Regions from separate parts of the Rhodoferax sp. GW822-FHT04A08 genome, predicted to be linked through region 3. Evidence: predicted binding sites of a transcription regulator. Region 3 holds the regulator's gene; each other region holds the start of a gene.
What was found. Region 3 encodes sigma-54, which starts transcription at its own class of promoters, with help from an activator protein. Its sites were predicted from a motif close to TGGCANGNAANCTGCTTT; they were not measured.

Region 1 (4,148 bases), on a different contig from region 3:
TCTGCAGACGATCGGCCTCGTGAATGATGACCTGCGTGTATTCGGTGAGTTCCGGTGAATCGATCTCAAGCTCCAGCAACTGTGCCGCACCGCGGATTCCGCCCAGCGGGTTCTTGATTTCGTGTGCCAGATTGCGGATGAGTTCCTTGTTGGTCTGCGCCTGCTCCATCAGCCGCTCTTCACGGTCTTGCCTTGCCTGTTGCTCCAGCGGCACCATCTCCACCACGATTTCGTCACCCAGGTCGGTACGGGTGACGATGACATGCACAGGCATTGCCTCGTAACCCACGCGCTTGAGCCAGGCGTCATAGCGTAGAGCGGCGAATTCATTCTCGCTGGCACCCTCCAGCGCGTTCTGCAACTGACTGGGCTCAGTGAAGGCATCGGCAAAGACGGAACCAACAATGGATCTGCGCGATATGCCCAGCACATCCTCCAGTGCCGCGTTGGAGAAAAGGACCAAACCATCCCTGTCAACCACCGTGACCAGGGTAGCCAGCAAGTCAAACGACTGGTAGACAGACACGGACGTGTTCCGTGGACTTTCAGATTCAGGAGTTGAGTCAGTCTTGTTCAAGCGAACTATTTCCCATTGGAATTGGACGCGCCGGAGGAAGACGATCCCCCCTGTTGCGCAACACGCGCCAGTTCCCGCTTGATACCTGCGATATCGGCTTCGCCCCGGGCAATGGCAGCCTTGAGGTCAGCAACACGATCCAGATACTTCTGGTAGTTGCGGGTTTCCGGCCCCAGTTTTTCGGGCTCTCCGTTGTTGTATTCCTTGAGCAATTCGGCCTGTCTGGCTTCGGCCTTCTTGAGTTCACCTTCCAGAATCAGTCGGGCATCGGAATCCTTGGCACGCTGGTCTGCTGAATCACCGCGTGGTGCACTGGACTTGCCAGGGGGCGGCTTGACCGCCTGAATGACCGTGACATTGCCGCCGGAAATCAGTTTGCAATTCTTGGCCTGAGCCTCCGAAACCGTATTGGTGTATTCGTTGCCACACCGATAGATGCGGTCATCGGCAGCCCAAGCCACCGAGAGTGCCGAAACCAGAAGACATACGGAAAAAACAAATTTCATTATCAGTCCACCCATTGCGAAGGTCGGGGCAAGCTAGCAGTATGCGCCAAAAACAGCAGCGTACTGAATGTACTCAAAGCCGCCTTGGATCTTTACCATTTGGGCAGCAGATCCGCCAACGAAAAAGGACTGCTTGCGCAGTCCTTCCCGTGAGCATCCCCGCAAGGAGACGCTTCGCACACACCTGATTACAGGGAGTAGTACATGTCGTATTCCACCGGATGGGGAGCCATGCGGAAGCGGGTCACTTCCTGCATCTTCAGATCGATGTAGGCATCCAGCATGGAATCGGTGAACACGCCGCCCTTGGTCAGGAACGCACGGTCCTTGTCCAGGTAGTCCAGCGCCTGGTCGAGGCTGTGGCACACGGTTGGCACCAGTGCATCTTCCTCGGGAGGCAGATGGTACAGGTCCTTGGTGGCGGCTTCGCCGGGGTGAATCTTGTTTTCCACGCCGTCCAGACCCGCCATCATCAGTGCGGAGAAGCACAGGTAGGGGTTGGCGGAAGGATCGGGGAAACGGGCTTCCACGCGACGGCCTTTGGGGTTCGCCACAAACGGGATACGGATGGAGGCGGAACGGTTCTTGGCAGAGTAAGCCAGCTTCACGGGCGCTTCGAAACCAGGAACCAGGCGCTTGTAGCTGTTGGTGCCAGGGTTGGTGATGCCGTTCAGGGCACGGGCGTGCTTGATGATGCCGCCGATGTAGTACAGCGCGAAGTCGGACAGACCGGCATAGCCGTCACCAGCAAACAGGTTCTTGCCATCTTTCCAGATGGACTGGTGCACGTGCATACCGGAGCCGTTGTCGCCAGCGTAGGGCTTGGGCATGAAGGTGGCGGTCTTGCCGTAGGCATTTGCCACGTTCCAGACCACATACTTCAGGACCTGGGTCCAGTCGGCGCGTTCAACCAGGGTGCTGAACTTGGTACCGATTTCGTTTTGGCCAGCGCCCGCCACTTCGTGGTGGAACACTTCAACTGGAATGCCCAAGGATTCGAGGATCAGGGACATTTCAGCGCGCATGTCTTGCGTGCTGTCCACTGGGGGAACGGGGAAGTAGCCGCCCTTAACCGTGGGACGGTGACCGCGGTTGCCACCTTCGAGCTTGGCGCCGCTGTTCCAGGGAGCTTCGTACTCTTCGATTTCGAAGAACACCTTGCCGGGTTCGTTGGTCCAACGCACGCCGTCAAAAATGAAGAATTCGGGTTCCGGACCGAAGTAGGCCGTGTCGCCCAGGCCGGAAGCCTTGAGGTAGGCTTCAGCGCGCTTGGCGATGGAGCGGGGGTCACGGTCATAGGCCTTGCCGTCGCTGGGCTCAACCACGTCACACTGCAGGAACAGCGTGGTTTCTTCAAAGAAAGGGTCGATGTTGGCGGTGTTGGCGTCGGGCATGAGCTGCATGTCCGATGCTTCAATGCCCTTCCAGCCGGCGACGGAAGAACCGTCAAAAGCATGGCCGGAAACAAATTTGTCTTCGTTAAAGGCGGAGATTGGCACAGTGACGTGCTGCTCCTTGCCACGGGTATCGGTAAAACGGAAGTCAACAAACTTGACTTCGCTTTCTTTTACCATCTTCATCACGTCTGCGACGGTCTTGGCCATCAATAACTCCTGTTGCACGGTTAAAAAAGGATTGCCGAATTCTCAATGCAGCTTTTGTGCCAGAACCTTCCGGCAAACCATTCTGAGAACACAGGCCATTTTGCCCTGAGATTCAGGGATTTCTCAGCCCATCAGGTTACGACAGGCAAACAAGCACCATCTTGACGCCCCATTTTGGGGCCACCACGAATTGCCCTTATATGGTGCGTTTTATTTGCGCACCATTTCGGGACCCAGTGGGACATCCATTGCCTTCAGCGCTGCGACCATTTCCCGATATGCGGCCTCTGCTGCCCCGGGAAGTCCCTTGACGCCCAGCTCAATATGACGACCGTATTCCGGATGGTCCACGCTAGGCAAACTAAAAACCTTCACCGGATGTGCCTGCTCAATGTGCTCCATCAGGGGCGTCAAGGTAGCCTCCATGGCACCAAATACGATCAGCGAATTCTCCTGCCATGCATCCTGGCGGAAGTGGGCTGCATAGTAGGTGTCTAGCACCCATTCCACCATGGGGTGTGCCATCACGGGAAAGCCGGGCACGAAGTGCACCGCACCTTCTGCGGCGCCTGTGCAGCTAAAGCCGGGTATTTTGTTGTACGGGTTAGGGATGATCTGGGCGCCTTCGGGAAACACGCCCATGTTCAACCGGTGCTTGTTGTCATCCCGCTCAGGTTCGTAGGGAACGCCCTTCTCCAGCGCCAAAGCGCGCATGCGTTCCTGGATCAGCAGTTTGGCTTCCGGATGCAAGAGCAAAGGTCGTTGCAAGGCCGCCGCCGCGCACTGGCGCGTATGGTCATCCGGCGTTGCACCTATACCTCCAAATGAAAAGACCACGTCGCCGGAGGCAAATGCACGCTGGAGCGTGGCCGTGATGCGATCGGGTGAATCTCCGACGTAATCGGCATATGCCAAAGGCAATCCGCGCGCGCCCAAGAGTTCAATGGCCTTTGACAAGTGCTTGTCTTCACGGCGCCCGGACAGTATTTCGTCGCCAATGATGATGATTCCAAAATGCATAAACGGACTTTCTAAGGCGAAGGTTGCGTCTGAGATGAGGGGCCGCCAACGAGCGGCACAGGGGTCACCTCCTGTGCGGCAGGTGCGGAAGCAGGCACTTCGGCTTGGGCGTTGGCCTGTTGACGCAGTGCATGCAAAGCACCCAGGCAATAGTGGGTAAACCAAAGCGAAGCAAAGGCAAAAACCAGGGTGTAAATCCAGATGGCCATGGGCACCAGGAACACGAAGGCCGGCGCAAAACCTGCGCCCATGGCCCACACCACACTGGGGGATGCACCCAGGTAACCACAGATCACGCCCATCAACAGCAGCCAGGTTCCGTGTCGCTTGAACAGCAATCGGCGCTCTTCCTTGCTGGCATGTTTGGCCAGCGCATCGAACGCCATCACACGGTAGGTTAGCCAGCCCCATATCAAAGGAGGGATCAGCAAAACCAGCGGA
Region 2 (4,148 bases), on a different contig from region 3:
CAATCATGACATCCAGCACTGTCATCTTTTGCTTGTAAGGAAGAGCCTGTGGCTTGGCGGCCTCGCCAATGACGCGAATCTGTTCACTGTACGGACCGACGAAACTGGTGACGATGACGGTGACAACAGGGTCCCGCACGAATTTACCCAATTCGGTTTCGACTTCACGCGCAATTTCAATGGAGGTCTTGCCTTGAGCAACCAATTCGTCAACCAGTGGGGTGGACACTTTGCCATCAGGACGCACAGGCACGGAAAGCGAGAGCTCCGGATTGCGCCACACAATAATATTAAGAGTATCGCCCGGACCTACGAGGTAGTTGTAGTCCTGCGAAGAGGCAGTAACTGGCGCTTCGTTAAGGCTGACGCTATTGCTGGCACACGCAGTAACCAAGCCTGTGAAAAGTACCAGCGCTACCCAGCGAAAACAAGTGCCCAGTGCGGCGTTTAGAAATTTCAAGGCGACCTCCCCAAAAGGCAAAAAGACTGCATGTATGTGCAGTTGTGGAATATAGCGCATTTACCGGAAGTGCAAGACGGGTTAGTTTGAGTGAGCAACTAAAATCCCGGCCAATGACAAAACTATTGTTCGTTTGCACGGCCAACATATGCAGATCCCCAATGGCACTCGTCGTTGCGCAGAAGATGGCACGTGATCTGGGCGTTGGCAGAAAGTTGCAAATCGATTCGGCCGGCACCCACGCACCCTCGCCCGCGCAGCGCACCGACCCGCGCGCCATTGCGGCGCTGGAGCGCCGCGGCTACAGCGCCAAACGCCAGCGCTCCAGCCGCATTGCGAGCAGCCACTTCACCGATGCCGATCTGGTGCTGGCCATGGACAACCAGAACATGGCAGCCCTCCAGAAAATCTGCCCGGCCGAGCACGCGCACAAGCTACGGTTGCTTTTGAGCTTTGCCCCCGAATGCGATCGAACCGAAGTACCCGACCCCTATCACAGTAATGCACAGGCCTTTGATCTGGTGCTTGACCTCTGCGAGGCAGCTATCGGCGCATTGCTGCGGCACTACACTTTGTAATAGCTGCGATACCAATCCACAAAGCTTCGCACACCTTTGTCGATCGGGGTCGCGGGAGCAAAGCCCACCCAGTCATTCAACGCCTGGGTGTCGGCATATGTAGCCGGAACATCGCCATCCTGCATGGGCAGCAATTCCTTGTTGGCCTGCAAGCCGAGAGCCGACTCTAGGCATGCAATAAAGTCCAGCAGCGGCACTGGTTGGTGGTTGCCAATATTGAAGACGCGATAGGGAGCCGTGCTTTCCGAAGACGTTGCCACCTTGTCCAATACCCGGACAACCCCTTCAACAATGTCATCTATGTACGTGAAATCGCGCCGCATGTCTCCGTAATTGAAGACTTTGATAGGGTCGCCGGCCAAAATGGCCTTGGTAAACAGGATGGATGCCATATCCGGCCTGCTCCAGGGTCCATATACGGTGAAAAACCGCAACCCCGTCGTCGGCACTCCAAACAGATGGCTATAGGTATGGGCCATCAACTCGTTGGCCTTCTTGGTGGCGGCGTACAAACTGACCGGATGGTCCACGTTGTCCACTTCCGAGAACGGCATCTTGGTATTGCCGCCATACACACTGGAGCTGGAAGCGTACACAAGGTGTTCGATGGCGTTGTTGCGACAGGCCTCCAGCACATTCACAAACCCCACGAGGTTGCTGTCTACGTAGGCATGGGGGTTTTGCAACGAATAGCGTACTCCGGCCTGCCCGCCAAGATGCACGACGCGTTCGAACTTTTCCTTCGCGAAAAGCCCCGCGATTTCTTCCCTGTCGGCGAGGTCCATCTTCATGAAGCGAAAACCCGGGTGTCGGTCCAGCAGCGCCAGGCGACTCAGTTTCAGGCTTGGGTCATAATAGTCATTGAGGTTGTCTATCCCGACGACAGTGTCGCCCCGGGCAAGAAGACGAAGGGCAGTAGCCGCCCCAATAAAGCCAGCCACGCCAGTTACAAGTATTTTCATGGTGCTATTCTGGCATGTGGTTGGGGAGCCATTGACCCGTTCGGCAACCCAAAAAGATGTCGGTATTGTTTACACGCCATCCTCAAAGAAGTCGACCAAACGTCGTAAGCCGTTGATTTTAAAAGAACTAAAAAACTTGGCACACCCTTTGCTTTATTGATTGCGCAACAAGTTTTTTTGCAACTCATTTAAAGGGGATCAACATGATCAAGGTAAAACGTTCACTCTTCGCTGCCGCTGCGCTAGGCCTGGCCTTGATTAGCTCCGGCGCTCAAGCTGCATATTCTTCTTTCTGGTTTGATCCGGATGGCGCGGGTGCTGCAGCTGCTATTAAGGTTGTTGGTAGCACTGGCTTTACGCTTGGTAGCGACCCAGTAACAGTGACTGACAGTTTTACTGGGGGCGGTAACTTTACCTTTACCCAGACTGGACTCGTAGGTGTCTCTTACAACCACACTTTGGTTGGATGGCTTGACGTTGTGGGATCGGGCGTTGGCACACAAAACGGAACCTTTAGCTACACCGGTGGGAGCGTGACATTTTTGAATGTTGCACAAACAACTACGCTGGCTACCTATGCCATCACGGGTGGCGGTGGTCTGCTTGCTGATTTGACTCCTAAGGCGCTTACCTCGATTGTTGTGGACGCAAATCAATCGACCATTAACTCGGGTTATTTTTTCCAGGATGTTGGTGGCGTACAAGGCGCTGACTTTTCTACCTTTGAAACTGGAAAGCCTGTTTTTGCACTTTCCCATACTGACTTCTCAAGCCCTGTGGTCACTTTGCTGAGAGACGGCGAACAAATTTTCGGTGCCACGATTGTTGGCAACAGTGCAGGTCAGTTCTACTTGGAAATCCCTGAGCCAGAAAGCCTGGCCCTGATGGGTCTGGGTCTGGTGGCTCTGGTTGCATCGCGTCGCCGCAAAGCAGCCAAGTAATTCAAGAAGCAATTCTTTGAATCAAAAAGGGGCCTTCGGGCCCCTTTTTTGTATTTGGAAATAATAGGTGAGATATCAGCGGTCTCACTACAATGATTCCTTCCAATACCAGGGTGACAGAATATGAATTCATCGCATTCCACGGGCGCCATTCAAACCACCAATGTAACCGGACGGGATTTTCCGGTAGGTGCAATTCATAGACCCACTACCACCCTGGAAGTCATTGATCTGGTGAATCAGTCCCGCATTGCAAAACGCGCGTTGTATCCGGTGTCGACAGGCTTCAACTGGGGCTACGGCTCGAACTCTCCGGCAAAGGCGGGATGTGATCTGGTCGACCTGAGTGGAATGAACCGCATATTGAATGCCGATGAAATTTCCCTATCCAATCCTGTTGCCGTTCTGGAGCCGGGCGTCACACAGGGGCAGCTTTATGATTTTCTGCAGAAGCATTGCCCAGAATTGACTTTCAATGTCTCCGGCTCCGCACGCGACACAAGCATTCTGGGCAATGCGCTAGACCGCGGTGTAGGTTATTTCGGACCACGCAAGGAAGACGTATTTGGCCTGGAAGTGGTTTGTGGTTCCGGCAAGTTGTTGAAGACCGGTTTTCGGCGCCTCGGTGAAGATTCACCTCTGGCTCACAGCCACCCTTTCGGCCTGGGCCCCATGCTCGACGGTTTGTTCTTTCAGGGCAATTACGGCATTGTCACCAGTGCCTGCTTCCGGCTGACTCCCCGCCGTCCCAAAGAGGTCGCTGTTTCCTTGGCACTTTATGACAGTGCGCGACTGGGTGAATTCATTGATGAGTTGGCACACCTCAAGCGCGAGGGTCTGTTGGTTTCTGTAACCCATATAGCCAATCGCGCGCGCACGCACTCATCCATGATGTACGGCATGTGTACTTATCTGGAGAAGGAATGCCACCTTCCTCCGGCCGAGGCCTACGCAGCGGCAGAGAAGGCCATCAGTCTGGTGGCTCCCAATGAATGGGCCAGCCTGGGCGCGGTCACAGGCAACAAGGGCCAGGTCACTGCAGCACTTCGTGAGATCAAGTCCCGCATGGGCAAACTTGCCCGGGTCACCGTAGTCAGCAACGGCTTACTGGATCTGGGGTATGCAGTGATGAATACCTTGCGCTTCATTCCACAGGCGCGTGCGTTGGCAGCGTCCATCTCCGCGCTGCGACCGTTGCACAACCTCT
Region 3 (4,148 bases):
GCCCAGTTTGGCGCGCGCTTCAATGAAATGATGGAGGCCGTCGACAAGGGTGACTCCGCCCAGTTCAGTGTTGATGAAATCCTCAACCCTACTGGCTGGGTGCTGCTGAATTACCTGATGGATTCGCGTACCGGCTTGGGCCGATTCCGCGAGTTCCGGGTCAGCAACTACCAGCTGATGATGGATCTGATCGACTACTGCCGCACCCATGGCATTGACGACATACTGAAGCTGCCCGACGTGATGGAGCGGGTGGAGTTGTATTTCGAGCATGCCCAGAAGGCCAAAGCCCAGCTGCAGCTGTGTTCCACGGTCCACAACAACGTGGTGGTGTTGGACCTGCGCCACGAAGACACCATCTACGCGGTGAACCGCTTCATGGTGTATGCGTTGTTTCCCCAGACCAATGTGTCCATCCATGTGATGTGGGGCGTGCAAAAGCAAAACACCGTCTGCGCGGTGGGCAAATCCATCACCAACCGGACCTCGCGCATCAATATCGGTGCCTTGATGCTGGTGTACGGTGGGGGTGGCCATGAAAATGCTGGAACCTGCCAAGTGCCCAATGAGCGGGCCGATACCGTGGTCAAAGAGCTGGTTTCCCGCATCAACACCGTAGGTTGAACTTCTGCGGGTAATCCCGCACACACGATTCAATTTTCGTCAAGGCATAAAACATGCCATGCGCTCGCTACAATGGCCGTGCGCACTGTGTGCAAGTTTCGTGCCTTTATGAAAAAACACATTCTTTTCTCGTTGGTGATTGCTACGCTGCTGTTTGCAGCCGGTGGCGTGCGCGCCGAAAAAGCCGACCAGAAAAAGCCCATGAACATCGAGGCCGACGCGCTACGCTATGACGACCTCAAGCAGGTCAGCGTATTCACCGGCAAGGTGGTGCTGACCAAGGGAACCATCGTGATCCGCGCAGATCGGCTGGATGTGCGCCAGGATCCTGACGGATATCAATTTGGCGTTGCCACCGGTTCCGCAGACAAGCTGGCCTTCTACCGGCAGAAGCGCGAAGCACTGGACGAGTTCATCGAGGGGGAGGGCGAAACCATCACCTATGACGGCAAGGCCGATACCGTGACCTTCACCGGCAAAGCGCAGTTGCGCCGACTGCGTGGCGCCACGTTGGCCGATGAAATCACCGGCGGTGTCATCGTTTATGAAAATCTCACCGACCTGTTCACGGTCGATGGTGCCGCCAACACCAAGGGACCGACTGGCGCCCTGGGAACCGGTCGCGTGCGGGTCATGCTGACCCCCAAGCCCGAAGCCAGTGCTCCGGCGCCTGCCGCAACCCCGTTGCCGCTCAAACCATCCGCGACCCTGGGGGGGGCCGCCAAGTGAGTGGTTTTGCTGCGGGGAACTTGACGGCGCAACATCTGCAAAAGTCCTATGGCAAGCGCCAAGTGGTCAAGGACGTGTCCCTGACCGTGCGTACGGGCGAAGTGGTGGGCCTGCTGGGCCCCAACGGCGCTGGCAAGACCACCTCGTTCTACATCATCGTGGGGTTGCTGCGCGCCAGCGGGGGTGACATCTCCATCGATGGCAATTCGATCGAGTCCATGCCCATACACCGGCGCGCGCGTCTGGGGCTGGGCTACCTGCCGCAGGAAGCCTCGATTTTTCGCAAGCTCAACGTGGAAGACAACGTGCGCGCTGTGCTGGAACTGCAGCGCGACGAAGACGGCACTCCATTGCGCAGCGCGGAGATCGAGAAGCGGCTGACCAATCTGCTGCAGGAATTGCGGGTCGAGCACTTGCGCGAGTCTCCGGCGCTGGCCTTGTCGGGCGGTGAGCGGCGGCGCGTGGAAATTGCCCGCGCGTTGGCTACCGGGCCGCGTTTCATCCTGCTGGACGAGCCGTTTGCCGGCATCGACCCGATTGCGGTGATCGAGATCCAGCGCATCATCAACTTCCTCAAGGCGCGCGGCATCGGGGTGCTCATCACCGACCACAATGTGCGCGAGACCCTGGGCATTTGCGACCACGCCTACATCATCAGTGATGGCCGCGTGCTGGCCGAAGGCACGCCTTCGGAAATTGTCGACAACCCCGAGGTACGCCGCGTGTACCTTGGCGAAAACTTCAAGATGTAATGAAGCAAGGTCTCTCATTACGCGTCTCCCAGCATCTGGCGCTTACTCCCCAGTTGCAGCAGTCGATCCGTCTGCTGCAGCTCTCCACGCTCGAACTGAGCCAGGAAGTGGAGCAGATGCTGGACGAGAACCCTTTTCTGGAACTGGGTGAGGACCATGCCGAGCGGGAAGAGTTCGGCATCGCACAGGCGGATACGCCGGTCAGTGAAGGCGACAAAGATGTGGAGTTTTCCGCCACCATGCCCGACCTGGGCAGCAGCATCGTGGCCTCCACCAGCAGTGATGAAGACAACAGTCCCCTGAGCGGGGACGAAGGCATCGACTGGGAAGGCGACGGCACCACCGAAATGACCCCGGACGACGGCGAGTGGGGCGTCGAGGCCAAGGCCAGTACCAATAACCTCACTGGCGACGAAGACAAGGACGCCACCGAGCTGGCCCGCACGCAGGAGAGCTTGCAGGCCTTCCTGCATCGGCAGACACTGGGTTTGCGCCTGAGCGCCGAAGACGCTGCCGCGCTGCGTTTCCTGATCGAGTCGCTCAACGACGACGGCTATCTGGAAGAGCCGCTCGAGGACCTAGCCCGCACCTTGAACCCGCAGGATGAAGAGCAGTTGTACGACCTAGTGCACCATTTCTCGGTAGCCCTGGGACTGCTGCAAAGCCTGGAGCCGGTTGGCGTCGGTGCCCGCAATTTGAGCGAGTGCCTCAGTCTGCAATTGAAAGCTCTGCTGCGCAATCCGGATCTGGAAGACGAAGAGCGCGAGCAACTGGAAGTGGCCCTGCGCATTTGCCAGCAGCCCATGGAATTGCTGGCGCGCCGTGACATCAAGCGGCTGGTGCAGCTGGGCGTGGGCAGCGATGCCCTGGTGCGCGAGGCCATAGCGCTGATTGCGCGGCTGGAACCCAAGCCGGGGCGGCGCTTTGTCGACGTGGAGCGCAACATCGTGGTGCCCGACGTGCTGGTGGTGCCGGTGACCAACGCCAACAAGGCGGCTGCACCCAAGTTCCGCGTCATGCTCAATCCCGATGTGATGCCGCGCCTCAAGGTGCATGACATCTACGCCAATGTGCTGCGCAACCACCGGGGCGGTAAGGACAGCGCCAGCCACGCCGCTCTACAGCAACGCCTGCAGGAAGCGCGCTGGTTCATCAAGAATATCCAGCAGCGCTTTGACACCATCCTGCGCGTGAGCACGGCGATTGTGGAGCGGCAGAAGAGCTTCTTCACCCATGGCGAATTGGCCATGCGCCCGCTGGTGCTGCGTGAGATCGCCGACGAACTGGGCTTGCACGAGTCCACCATCAGCCGCGTGACCACCGCCAAGTACATGGCAACGCCTTTTGGCACCTTTGAGCTGAAGTACTTCTTCGGCTCCGGCCTGGGCACTGAGTCCGGCGGCAATGCGTCCAGCACCGCGGTGCGTGCACTCATCAAGCAGTTCATCAGCGCCGAAAGTGCCAAGAAGCCGCTGTCAGACAACCAGATATCCGAGATGCTCAAGGAGCAGGGTATTGAATGTGCCCGGCGCACTGTGGCCAAATACCGCGAGGGGCTGAAGATCGCCCCCGCATCCCTGCGCAAGGCGCTATGAACCAACTGCAACTCTTTCTTCCCTGCGCCGCCGGTGTGGAGGATTACCTCGCGCCCGAAATCCTGCGCATCACCGGCCTGCCGCCCGGCTGCATCACCAAGCAGCGTGGTGGTGTGGCCGTGCGCACCTCCTTCACGGACGCCATGCGCCTGAACCTGTATTGCCGCCTAGCACAGCGCGTGCTGGTGCTGGTGTCGTACACCGAATACCGCAACGAGCAGGACTTGTACCGCGCCGCCATGGCGGTGCCGTGGGAGCGCTGGTTCACACCGCGCGAGACCATCAAGATCGAGGTCACCGCCCAGCACAGTCCTTTGACATCGCTGAACTTTGCTGCACTCAAGGTCAAGGATGCCGTCTGCGACCGCTTCCGCGAGACTTCGGGGGGCGTGCGTCCTGATGTCAACACCCAGTGGCCCGATGTGCGCATCTATGCCCACCTCACCAC
Region 4 (4,148 bases), on a different contig from region 3:
CCTACATTCTCTCCGGTCATGTTTCATATACCGGGTTTTTGGATTGGATTATTTGTGTGGTTTTTGACTTTATTCTTTATGTTTTATGGGCGCAATAGGATTGGATTTTCCGAGGTTGGGTTATTTTTAGCCTTCTCCATTCTTGCCGTCAAAGCTATCCGATTTCCTGTTTATCTCGGAATTGTAGCGGCCTATATTATCCCCACTTGCACCTATTCAAAAAGATGTAGCAAACGCCAAGAACGCCTCATTTATGTGCTTTGCATCGCGATTGGCATAATCACTTTATTCTTGGCCAATCGGTTTGGGAATGCTTCTAAGAATGGGATTTATAACAGCCTTGATAGGTTTAAATTTACCATTCCGATGGTTCAAGCCATTAAGAATCCTAAAATACATGGGAACGTATTGAATACCATGGAGCTGGGGGCTGAACTTATCTATCTGGCCTACCCAAGATTGAAACCAGCTATTGATTGTAGAGTTGATTCATACAATGTCGAATATAACAGCTTCATTTCTACACTTTTCATAGATAATAAATTGCTGGATGAATTTGTTAATCGGTACGATGTTCGCTACATCCTGATGGATACAGGGGTCTTCCAAAAGTTTAACGTGGCGAATCCTAATGCTGTTAATAAATGGACGGTTTACTTCTCTGATCATCGTGCCGTAATGCTGCAGCGGAAAGACATTGAAAGCTAGATTTAGTACGCTATCTCACTGCAGTGGCCAAGGCATTAAATTTTCTGCTCCATATTTCTGAATTGCCGCCTCCCATTTTTCTTCCGCATATGAACATTGCGTCACTGCAATTTTTTCACAAATTTGCTTCAACCAAAATCTGGCATTATCTGCATTTCCGCTTAACCCGTAATTCAATGCAATCTTGAACATGATATATGCTCCCGGCGTAAGCCGCACTACGCGCTCCATGTAAATAAAGTCTTCAGGATTGTTATGTTTATTAGCTTCACTACGTGAAAAACGCAGATGTTCTTTCAATTGTGTCAATACCAATGCATTTGGCGGCTCTCTTTTTTGATCCGTAAGATACCCTCTACTTTCAAAGCGAAGTGCATAGTAGCTCTTTTCAATTAGGAAATAGTCCTTTACTGTCAGCGCGATCATGGCAATCGCTATGCAAATTGCCGAAATGGCAAAGATACTACGCACCTCAAAAACCGGTTTTGCAAATACTTGTCTCTGGACTGCTCCTAATACCAGTCCTAATGGAAGTAAGAAGTACATATAGTAAAGTGGGAACTCAACCAACGAGCGCGTGGCAAAAACGATTGACATCATTTGAGCATGCCACATCATGCCATCTCCTTTTTTTTTCATTAGCTTTATAAAATACCATATTAATAAAAATGAGAATATAATTGCTAACGGATAACCCATCCACAATACACAATCTAGAAATATATTGTGTGATTGATTAAACAATCCCTTTTCAACTCCGAGCGCATCATCAAAAACGAAATTTGTCTTTATTGTCTGGCCCCATCCATATCCCCACCATGGACTAAGAAAGCTTGCTGAAAGCATCATTTTCCAAACGTTTATGCGCCCAAACAGTGATGCACTTGTGTACTGCGCCATCTCCTGATTTTGCGTCTCCAGCAGCACCCTCTGTATTATTGGCATTGTCACAACAAACATCACAAACACTGCAAATAACGCCATAACTGCTCGTCTGGAAATTACGACTCCATTTCTGCGTGGGCTATATAGAGCAAATCCCGTCAATATAGCAACATTAATCCATCCGGCTCTGGACCCAGTTAGCGACACCCCCCATATCATGAATATGGAAAAAATAAATGCGGTCCTAACATAATTCCTATTCTGGTTCACTATCCACGATATGCCAACAAGGGACATTAAATACAAATCCGCTAGCAAGTTTGGCTGCGCTATATTCGCAAATGGTCGCTGAACATTTGGCACGTTCATTATTAATGGATTTTCCGCCATCATACCCATCCATTGATACATCTGTATGGGCAATGATATGGCTGCTGCCAGCATAAACGCGTAGGAGAGGTAATTTAGTAACTGCCCGGGCTTTTGCCTTTGCCAAGCATCACCAACGTGTAGCATAAGCAAGAAACCAAATAGATACACTATATCTAGCCAAAGAATACCAAAAAATTCAATTACTCCATATGCGAATTGCATTACGCATATCAATATTGCCATCAATATTGTTAGGTTAGACTTGTATATCCTAATGGACTCTCGCGACTGTAGCACTACCCATATGCACGGAATTATTAATGTTACGCATGCCACTGCTTCTGCGTGGAATGAACTCCATGGGGCATAGTGATTTGGCAATAAATAGGCCAACGAAAGCGCAGCTGACATCACAGCAAGCCAAAATGAACTAATTTTTAATTCCATTTTTGGGTTCGCTATTTTTAGACATAAAAAAAGGGGGTTGCCCCCCTTTTTTGCGTACGTTCAAAAGGAGCCTACTTGCAGCTGGACGGCGCCCATTTAGTGTTGCTTGACTTGCATGACCACGAAACAACAGCGCCGCCAGAAACACTACCAGCCAACGATACGATAAAGTCATCCGCAGCAAGGATTGATCCTGTGATTGTGATGACAGGCCCGGTGTCATTAATGTTTCCAGCAGTTGCCCTCTGGGTCGGTGTGAACGGGCAAGCTGCAGCTAGACCACTAGCACTACCAATGGTGCTGACGGACTCAGTCACGCAGGTACGCAACCCGCTGGCGGCCAAAATAATTTCTGACGACTTCGCACGGTTTGTGTAGTCTTGGTACGCAGGCAATGCCACCGCAGCCAAAATACCGATAATCGCTACCACGATCATCAATTCGATCAGGGTGAAACCCTTTTGCATAGAACGCTTCATATTCAGCTCCTTGGTTGAAAGTACAGGAGCCTACGTACCAGCAGGTTCCATGCCACACATTCTAGCTACGGTTTGATGTCATTTGTCTAAACATTTTGACCAAATGGGTCAGGATTCCCCCTGATGTGTGACAAAAACCGAACGCAGTCGACATTTTTGTCACATACCCCTGTTCACTTGATACAGACCTGTCGGACCATCTTTAGATCGGTCAGCCCCATCATGACTTTCTCCATACCGTCCATCTTGAGGGTACGCATACCACCCTCCACCGAGGCAGCAAACAGCTCCGCCACGCGGGCTCTTTCCTGGATCAGCTTTTTCACGCCATCGTCGGCCACCAGAAGTTCGTGCAGCCCCACACGCCCTTTGTAACCCGTGTTGTTGCACTTATCGCATCCTACGGCCCGGTACAGCTTGATGCTGCCGTTCTCTCCGTATGTTTGCTGCCATTGGTCAACCATCTTCTTGCTTTCGCCGGCATAGTCCAAGGTCCAGGCTTTGGAGTGACGCAACTCTTCGGCATATTCCGCTGCAAACAGGCGCATCTCCTCGGCGTCGGGTACGTAGGCCTGCTTGCAGTCACACAATCGCTTGGCCAAGCGCTGCGCCAGAATGCCCAGCAGGGCATCCGCGAAGTTGAACGGATCCATGCCCATGTCCATCAGACGGGTGATGGATTCGGGCGCTGAATTGGTGTGCAGGGTGGAGAACACCAAGTGCCCTGTCAGCGAGGCCTCCACGCCCATGGAAACGGTTTCCTTGTCACGCGACTCACCCACCATGATGATGTCTGGATCGGCCCGCAGAAAGGCCCGCATGATCAATGCGAAATCGATGCCTGCCTTCTTGTTGATCTGCACCTGGCGCAAACCCTTTTGCGTAATTTCGACTGGATCCTCTGCCGTCCATATCTTGGTATCGGGCGTATTGAGAAACTTCAGTATGGAGTGCAGCGTCGTTGTCTTGCCGGAGCCGGTAGGTCCGCAGACATAAAACAGTCCATAGGGTTTGCTGACCGTGGCTTCCAGCCGCGCCTTGTTGTGCGGGGTGAGGCCCAGCTTGTCCAGCGGGATCGGTTCGCCAGCCGCGAGGATACGCATGACTACGTCTTCCACCCCGCCAGCAGAAGGGATAGTGGCAACGCGCAGCTCGATGTCCAGAGGTCCGTATTTCTTGAACTTGATCTTGCCGTCTTGCGGTTTGCGGCGCTCGGAGATGTCCAGCTCGCACATGATCTTCAACCGGGTCACCATG

Region 1: the regulator sigma-54 is predicted to act here: its motif matches at 2,732-2,749, upstream of glnA (type I glutamate--ammonia ligase).
Region 2: the regulator sigma-54 is predicted to act here: its motif matches at 2,138-2,155, upstream of AC1RMF_RS13800 (PEP-CTERM sorting domain-containing protein).
Region 4: the regulator sigma-54 is predicted to act here: its motif matches at 2,929-2,946, upstream of AC1RMF_RS21570 (pilin).

What each region holds. Positions count from the first base shown of each region.
Region 1 covers NZ_JBXAMW010000003.1:288,880-293,027, forward strand. The annotation lists gene glnL (nitrogen regulation protein NR(II)) at 1-526, opposite strand, end outside; gene AC1RMF_RS08560 (hypothetical protein) at 583-1,083, opposite strand; gene glnA (type I glutamate--ammonia ligase) at 1,272-2,687, opposite strand; gene AC1RMF_RS08570 (competence/damage-inducible protein A) at 2,898-3,707, opposite strand; gene AC1RMF_RS08575 (EI24 domain-containing protein) at 3,719-4,148, opposite strand, start outside.
Region 2 covers NZ_JBXAMW010000006.1:124,129-128,276, reverse strand. The annotation lists gene AC1RMF_RS13815 (XrtA/PEP-CTERM system exopolysaccharide export protein) at 1-394, opposite strand, end outside; gene AC1RMF_RS13810 (low molecular weight protein-tyrosine-phosphatase) at 574-1,038, shown strand; gene AC1RMF_RS13805 (NAD-dependent epimerase) at 1,026-2,000, opposite strand; gene AC1RMF_RS13800 (PEP-CTERM sorting domain-containing protein) at 2,204-2,941, shown strand; gene AC1RMF_RS13795 (FAD-binding oxidoreductase) at 3,065-4,148, shown strand, end outside.
Region 3 covers NZ_JBXAMW010000013.1:29,799-33,946, reverse strand. The annotation lists gene AC1RMF_RS20545 (exopolyphosphatase) at 1-624, shown strand, start outside; gene lptA (lipopolysaccharide transport periplasmic protein LptA) at 733-1,353, shown strand; gene lptB (LPS export ABC transporter ATP-binding protein) at 1,323-2,105, shown strand; gene AC1RMF_RS20530 (RNA polymerase factor sigma-54) at 2,105-3,700, shown strand; gene AC1RMF_RS20525 (THUMP domain-containing class I SAM-dependent RNA methyltransferase) at 3,697-4,148, shown strand, end outside.
Region 4 covers NZ_JBXAMW010000015.1:8,899-13,046, reverse strand. The annotation lists gene AC1RMF_RS21580 (hypothetical protein) at 1-708, shown strand, start outside; gene AC1RMF_RS21575 (PglL family O-oligosaccharyltransferase) at 724-2,187, opposite strand; gene AC1RMF_RS21570 (pilin) at 2,484-2,891, opposite strand; gene AC1RMF_RS21565 (GspE/PulE family protein) at 3,065-4,148, opposite strand, start outside.